2 regions of the Agarivorans sp. QJM3NY_33 genome follow, and region 2 is predicted to be linked to the other one. Evidence: predicted binding sites of a transcription regulator. Region 2 holds the regulator's gene; the other holds the start of a gene.
The links. Region 2 encodes ArgR, which controls arginine synthesis, uptake and breakdown. Its sites were predicted from a motif close to ANTGAATANNTATTCANT; they were not measured.
Positions count from the first base shown of each region.

Region 1: the regulator ArgR is predicted to act here: its motif matches at 1,436-1,453, upstream of ACRRSY_RS14645 (OadG family transporter subunit).

Region 1 is NZ_CP194039.2:3,261,357-3,265,475, forward strand. It holds gene oadA (sodium-extruding oxaloacetate decarboxylase subunit alpha) at 1-1,105, opposite strand, end outside; gene ACRRSY_RS14645 (OadG family transporter subunit) at 1,125-1,367, opposite strand; tRNA gene ACRRSY_RS14650 (tRNA-Arg) at 2,081-2,157, opposite strand; tRNA gene ACRRSY_RS14655 (tRNA-Arg) at 2,210-2,286, opposite strand; tRNA gene ACRRSY_RS14660 (tRNA-Ser) at 2,298-2,390, opposite strand; tRNA gene ACRRSY_RS14665 (tRNA-Arg) at 2,438-2,514, opposite strand; tRNA gene ACRRSY_RS14670 (tRNA-Arg) at 2,563-2,639, opposite strand; tRNA gene ACRRSY_RS14675 (tRNA-Arg) at 2,693-2,769, opposite strand; tRNA gene ACRRSY_RS14680 (tRNA-Arg) at 2,820-2,896, opposite strand; tRNA gene ACRRSY_RS14685 (tRNA-Ser) at 2,908-3,000, opposite strand; gene csrA (carbon storage regulator CsrA) at 3,779-3,958, opposite strand; gene ACRRSY_RS14695 (aspartate kinase) at 4,063-4,119, opposite strand, start outside.
Region 2 is NZ_CP194039.2:4,154,053-4,158,171, forward strand. It holds gene mdh (malate dehydrogenase) at 20-952, opposite strand; gene ACRRSY_RS18600 (transporter substrate-binding domain-containing protein) at 1,132-1,839, opposite strand; gene argR (transcriptional regulator ArgR) at 2,028-2,495, shown strand; gene ACRRSY_RS18610 (ABC transporter ATP-binding protein) at 2,519-3,571, opposite strand; gene ACRRSY_RS18615 (ABC transporter permease) at 3,587-4,119, opposite strand, start outside.

The DNA.
Region 1 (4,119 bases), 890 kb from region 2:
TACCAGCCGTCTCTTTGGTAATGGTTTTATAGCGCTCCCCGGTAAGCACATTAATCACCGCTTGCGTGCCCACAATTTGTGAGGTTGGCGTGACTAGCGGGATATAACCTAAATCTTTACGAACTTTAGGGATCTCTGCCAGTACTTGGTCCATTTTATCGGCCGCACCCTGCTCTTTCAGTTGGCCTTCCATGTTCGTCAGCATCCCACCAGGCACTTGCGCAATCAGGATCCGAGAATCAACCCCCTTCAAGCTGCCCTCAAACTTCGCATACTTCTTACGAACTTCACGGAAGTAAGCGGCAATGGCTTCCAATTTCGTCAGATCTAAACCAGTGTCACGCTCAGTCCCTTCTAGCATCGCCACGATGGTTTCTGTTGGGCTATGTCCATAGGTACAGCTCATCGAAGAAATGGCAGTATCAATAATATCCACCCCGGCTTCAATGGCCTTCATATGAGTCGGTAGACTTAAACCCGTGGTCGCATGACAATGCAAAGCTATCTCTACGTCAGTATCGGCTTTCAGACGTTTAATTAATGCCTCAGCTTCATAAGGCTTAAGTAGGCCAGACATATCCTTAATTGCAATCGAATGACAACCAAGGTCTTCCAAACGCTTCGCCAAATCAACCCAGTTTTCGATAGAGTGAATCGGACTAGTGGTGTAAGAAATCGTTCCTTGGGCATGCGCCCCACAATCAAGCGCCGCTTTTACCGCCGTTTGAAAGTTACGAGGATCGTTCATCGCATCGAAGATACGAAAAACATCCATCCCATTTTTAACTGCGCGCTCTACAAAACGTTCGACCACATCGTCAGCATAATGCCGGTAACCCAATAAATTTTGTCCCCGTAGCAACATCTGTTGCTTGGTATTTGGCATGGCTTTTTTCAGTTCTCGCAGACGCTCCCATGGATCTTCACCCAGATAACGAATACAAGCATCGAAGGTCGCCCCACCCCATGTCTCCAGAGACCAATAACCAATTTGGTCTAATTGCTCAGCAATGGGCAACATATCTTCAATACGAAGACGGGTTGCTAGCAATGATTGGTGCGCATCACGTAGCACAACATCGGTTAAAGCAAGTGGTTTAGACATTGCGTTAAATCCCCTTTAGTTATTGAGCCTTCCGGTACTGTTGAACCGCTGCAGAGATCGCAGCAACAACGGCGGTATTATTGGCTTGTTTAGTCGAAGTAGAAGACGAGTGACTAGGCTTGGTTGGTTCGATCAATGGCGGAGCTAATTTGGCAAGACCTAAAACGGCTAAAATAAGCAACGATAGGAAAGCAAACACGGCGACCATCCCGATCCCCATAAGTGTGGCTGCTTCCAACAACAGCTCGGTCATATCTATCATATTATTAATCCACATCCTTTAAGATTGCCGTAAGAATTACATGCAAACTGACAAAAATCAAACTGGAATTTGAATAAATATTCAAAATATTAGTATTGTTAATTTTATTTTATCAATAGGAAAATTCATAATCTAGTGACGGCGAAACCTGACAAGGCTAAATAAGCTATATATTAACAAGCTGTTAACATTCATCGCGATACAGATTATTGTCCGATTTATAAGCTAATTTACCAGCTTAGCTAAACTAAAAGAAGCCTGCAGGATCACAACAGTTACAAAATGAAGCTGAATAAGAGATGAATACCAATTTCAACTAGAGATCCTAACTTCGTAATATAAAAATGTCCCCTATAAACCATCAAATTATTCACAAGCAGGTATCACTAAAGGCTAAAAAAATACCCTAATTTAAAAACCTTAGCGCGCTATCAATGATAGCTATGAAGCCAGCTTCGACAAATTAATATCAAATAATAGTGAGGGACTTGGCTTTTAAGCAAAACGCAACAAAAATGAATCAACTCATTGAAGAGGCCGCCGTCTGCGCGCAGATTCAAAGCTATCGATCAACCAATAACAATTCTAAATATCGATGTCATTCATCGAATGTCGATGATGATTAGCTGAGCGCAAATACAATATTTGTAAGAGCATAAGCGCATCGAAACCGCTTTAGAGCAGTAAACAAAAGAGAAGTCATAGAAAGGAGATGGCGCGCGTGGAAGGATTCGAACCTCCGACCGCCTGGTTCGTAGCCAGGTACTCTATCCAGCTGAGCTACACGCGCACAGATAACACTTGAATAAAAAACTCACATTAATGGTGAGCCTCTTAAAGAATGGCGCGCGTGGAAGGATTCGAACCTCCGACCGCCTGGTTCGTAGCCAGGTACTCTATCCAGCTGAGCTACACGCGCGTTGAAATCGATGGCGGTGAGGGAGGGATTCGAACCCTCGATAGGGCTACAAACCCTATACTCCCTTAGCAGGGGAGCGCCTTCGGCCACTCGGCCACCTCACCACGATTTCACTCCAACAAAATCAGCATAACACTGATTTTAAGAAGAATGGCGCGCGTGGAAGGATTCGAACCTCCGACCGCCTGGTTCGTAGCCAGGTACTCTATCCAGCTGAGCTACACGCGCGCAAAAACACTGCAATATAAGAATGATCACTCATTCTATTGTAAATAATGGCGCGCGTGGAAGGATTCGAACCTCCGACCGCCTGGTTCGTAGCCAGGTACTCTATCCAGCTGAGCTACACGCGCACAGAAACACTTGAATAAAAAAAGCTCACATGAACTATGAGCTTTTAAAATAATGGCGCGCGTGGAAGGATTCGAACCTCCGACCGCCTGGTTCGTAGCCAGGTACTCTATCCAGCTGAGCTACACGCGCACAAAAAAACTGTTTATATAAGAACGACCGAAATCATTCTACTTTAAATATGGCGCGCGTGGAAGGATTCGAACCTCCGACCGCCTGGTTCGTAGCCAGGTACTCTATCCAGCTGAGCTACACGCGCGTTGAAATCGATGGCGGTGAGGGAGGGATTCGAACCCTCGATAGGGCTACAAACCCTATACTCCCTTAGCAGGGGAGCGCCTTCGGCCACTCGGCCACCTCACCGCGATTTCGGATGCAGATATTACTGCTTCCAAAAATATAGTCAAACCTTTTTTGCCAGTTTTCTTTTGTTCGTACAGCTTTCGAACAGTTCGCTGTATTTTTGATAGATATACGTCCAAAAATGCAGCGAGCACAATTCTTTCTGAACCAGCAAGCGAACCGAAGAACACCGCATAAACAACACATCAGGCGATATATCTTGCTGCACTGTTTTCAATCAAATGGTCAAACCAAAGCCCCCGAGAACATCAGATGACACAATAAACTTCAAAACATCATTTACCAAACCCGACAAACCCGATCGAAGTGAAATCGATTGATGACGATGTGAGCATTACTCATACGCATTTAAATAGCTAAATCGCTAAAAACTAACCAAATACAAATCGCAAATAACGGTGCTTCAATGAGGTAGGTGTTCAAAGTAAGCAAAGGCTGATATCAATGTCTGTGCTTTGCGCTTACTTTAGATAAGCCACAGCAAGCAAATGTCACCGATAACATGATGCATCAACAAAGCCGTGACCAATCACCAGCGACTTGAGGTTCAACTTAAAAGCATTTTTGGAAGTAAACCGAATGGCATACCTTGCGACATCAATGATGGTTCATGAAAAATCAATCAAATGAAGATGAGACATGTTAAACAACAAACTGTTAAAGCTTTTAGGCGCCGACTGAAGGTCTACCTCAACGGCTTGGTTAGAGGGCGCTGCAGTCCCAAAAACACAAAAGGAAGCCTAAGCTTCCTTTTGTAAATTTGAGCACCAACGCGTGCTTATGCGCTGGCATTTTTCTCGGCTTGAATGCGCATATAAATTTCTTCACGGTGAACCGAAACTTCTTTCGGTGCATTAACACCGATACGTACTTGGTTTCCTTTCACACCCAATACGGTCACAGTCACTTCATCCCCAATCATCAAGGTTTCGCCTACACGACGAGTCAAAATTAGCATTTATATCTCCTTAAATTCGATTTCTTATTCTTTAGCGACTTAACAGACTATTATTTTCAATTATTCAGCCTATAGACTAGCCTGTTTAAGTCGCAGAGTCATTATTATTGGTCGAGCTTGTAGGCGCTATGCAACGCACGCACGCCCAGTTCCAAATATTT
Region 2 (4,119 bases):
TGACCTGAATTCGCTAAGATTAACTCACAAATTCAATTCCTTTATCGATATCACCATGTAAGGTATCTAACATGCCATCGATAGCTGATTTTTCAAAGCTGCTAATTTCACCATAAGGTAAAATTTCAACCACGCCTTGCGGACCTAAGCGAACTGGTTGAGCAAAGAACTGAGCGTGCTCACTGCCGCCATCAACATAGGCACATTCAATCACGTCTTCACCTTGCGCAGCTTTCACTAAAGAGAGACAAAAACGTGCTGCGGCCTGCCCCATCGAAAGCGTAGCACTGCCACCACCAGCTTTGGCTTCCACGACTTCGGTGCCCGCATTTTGAATTCGCGTGGTCATGGCAGCGATTTCATCATCGCTAAATTCAATACCGTCTAGTTGCGATAGCAAAGGTAAAATTGTCACCCCGCTGTGACCACCAATCACATTAAGTTTTATATCTGCAGGGTTGAGGCCTCTGGCTTCCGCAATAAAAGTTTCTGAGCGGATCACATCGAGGGTTGTCACCCCAAAAAGTTTACTCTTATTGTAAACACCCGCCTTTTTTAGTACTTCCGCGGCAATAGGCACAGTCGTATTGACAGGGTTGGTGATAATACCAATACACGCGCTTGGGCAAGTCGCGGCAACTTTTTCAATTAAATTTTTAACAATACCTGCATTAATGTTAAATAAATCAGAGCGATCCATTCCAGGTTTACGCGCCACACCCGCTGAAATTAATACAATGTCAGCACCTTCCAAGGCAGGTGTCGGGTCTTCTCCTGCAAATCCTTGTATTGCGACTTGAGTCGGGATATGGCTCAAATCAACCGCAACCCCAGGAGTAACAGGAGCGATATCATAAAGTGAAAGTTCAGAACCCGCAGGTAATTGAGTTTTTAATAGTAATGAAAGGGCTTGACCTATTCCGCCAGCGGCACCTAATACGGCTACTTTCATCCAACTTCTCCATGCTTTTTTATTGTGGTAGAGGGGTAATCTTTAAAGACACACACAAGATAGCGGAATCTATAAAGAAATACAATTTAGCAACATTTTTAAAGCAACTATAAAACACTAAAAGACCGACTCAATCACACTTTAACAACTCGTTTTAGACCTTGGTCTAACTGTATTTGCTACTTAAAATAAGCTTGGTAGATAGCCTGATACTCGCCATTACTTTTTAACACTTTCAATGCATCGTTAATTTTCTGGAGTAAACGCTGATCTTGTTTCGACACAGCAATACCTAAACCACTTGCTGGATAAGTTCTATCAGTTTGGAGCACATATTGTGGGTGTTTTACTAACCAATAATGCGCCGCAGCAGAATCCAGCAGCACAGCATCAATACGATCTTGCAGCAAATCCTGCAAAGCCAATTGATAACTAGGGTAAGAAATAGAGAATATGGCTTTACGTTGGCGACGCAAGAAACGCTGGAAACTGGAACCATTCTGTACTGCAACCACCGACTGAGATGTGAGCTTATACTCAGCTTTGGTAATATAGACTGCGATATTGTCAAAATAAGCGTGGCTAAAATTCACTAAACGCTGGCGAGGCTCAGTAATATCCAAGGCTGAAATCGCAAAATCATAGTGCCCGACCGCCACACTGCCCAATAGACTATCGAAGGGTTGGTGATAAAACTGACACTCTCTTTTCATCTGCATACAGAGGGCCTTCGCGAGATCGATATCAAAACCCACCAGCTGCTTATTTTGGTCAAACGACTCAAAAGGCGGATATGAAGCTTCGGTGACAACCCGTAATGGTAGCTCCTCTGCCTGAGCAAAATGTATCAATATTAAGGATAGAAATAACAAAAATTTGCAGCGCATAAGTGATTACTCATCATGTCTTTACAACTATGATAATGCAGCTTTGCTCACTCGAACAACTCATAGCGAGAACTTCACTACCGAATAGTGTGCCAAACTATGCATTTATATGCACAAAAGGGGAATAAAGTTGATATAAGAGTTAAAGTTGGCGACAATAACTGCGGATTTATAAGCTCGGATCACCGATGAAATATAGCGATAAACAAGAACAGTTAATAAAAGCCTTTAAATCACTGTTAAAAGAAGAACGATTTGGTTCGCAAGCTGAAATCGTTACCGCCTTGCAGGAGCAAGGTTTTGAAAACATTAACCAATCTAAAGTCTCACGAATGTTGAGCAAATTTGGGGCGGTTCGCACCCGCAATGCCAAGATGGAAATGGTTTACTGTTTACCTGCCGAATTGGGGGTCCCGACCGTTTCTAGCCAACTTAAAATCTTGGTTTTAGAAATGGACTTCAACGATGCACTAATTGTCATTCATACCAGCCCAGGGGCTGCACAATTAATTGCTCGCCTATTGGATTCTTTAGGTAAGGCCGAAGGGATCCTTGGCACCATTGCCGGAGACGATACCATTTTTATCACCCCTACCCGTCAAATTGACATTGCTGACGTATTTCAATCAGTCAAAGAACTATTCGAAATCAGTTAGCACCTAATGGCCCCTTCCCCAAACTAAGCTTTGGGGAAGACAAAAGCCGCTAAATGTTCCACCGATAACCAAACTTTAACCCCAGGTTCAGCCTGCCAATGATCGCGCATGCGAGCATGTAAAACCTGCTCTGGTAGCGCGGCTAATCGCAGCCTAAAATGGGTTTCGTTACCCATGGGATGAACTGAAATGATAGTTGCTTCAATCATCTCACTATTTTCGAGTTGATGAACCATGACATCTTTGGCCCGCACGATCACTTCAACTGCTTGCTCGTCGGCAAATTGCTCTGCCGCAAATGAGCCCAGAGCCGTCACCACTTTTCCTTGCCGCACCTTGGAGGAAAATCGATTACTCGGGCCAAATAAAGCGGCAACAAAAGCATTCTTTGGCTGATTGTAGAGTTGTTGTGGCGTGTCATCTTGAATGATTTTACCCTGCTCCATCACGACAATTCGATCGGCAATAAACATTGCCTCGAAAGGATCATGGGTGACCATTAACGCCGGCGTATCACTCTTCTTTAAAATATCGAGGGTTTCTTCTCGCACCTGTTGACGTAAATGCTCATCTAAGGCCGAGAATGGTTCGTCAAGTAGCAGCGTACTTGGCTCAGGAGCAAGCGCCCGAAGTAAGGCGACACGTTGCTGCTGACCTCCGGATAAAGTGTGTGGGAAGCGCTCCAGCAAACCGTTCATGCCCATGTTTGCTAAGCTATCTTGAACCCATTGACGTCGTTGCGGTAGGTCTTGACGAGTAGCGAAACCATATTCAATATTAGCGCGAACAGTCATGTGCGGAAAGAGCGCGTAGTCTTGGAACATCATGCCTATCGCACGTTGCTCAGGAGGCAGATGAATCCCTTTAGCGGGCGCTGCCACTAATTTTTGTTGCAAATAAAGCTCACCGCTTTGCAAACGTTCTAAACCTGCAATCAATCTTAGTAAGGTGGTTTTTCCACAACCTGATGGCCCAAGTAAGGCAACAATTTGGTGGCTATCCACCGTTAAACTAACATCTTTTAGTGCTTGCTGCTTACCGTAGTAATGATTAACTTGGCGTAACTCTATACTCATGGAGGCTAAACTTCCTTATCGACGAGGCTCTGATAAACCAATATTGCGACTCATGATGATCACCGGAATAATACCAGCCAGCAAAATGGTGAGTGCCGCCAAAGCACTCTGTTCTAACTGTTCTAATGAGGCTAAGTCCCACACTTGGGTGGACAAAGTATTAAAATTGAATGGTCTTAGAATAAGAGTGATGGGCAGTTCCTTCATGCTATCGACAAAAACCAACAACATCGCCGTCAGTAAGCTTGGTCTGAGCAAAGGGAAGTGAATACGCCATAAGGTTCTTCCCGAACGACTGCCTAATACCCGCGAAGCATCATCCATCTCAGGGGTGATTTTAGTCAAACTGGCATCTAGCGTTCGATAACTTAAGGCGATAAAACGCAAGGCGTAAGCCAATACCAATGCAGCACTGCTGCCCGTAAATATTAATCCAACCGGATGTTCCAGCCAGGCGATCATCAAACCATCGATGGCGTTGTCTAGTAAACCCAAAGGATAGAGGATCCCTACCGCTAATACCGCCCCCGGAATGGCATAACCTAGAG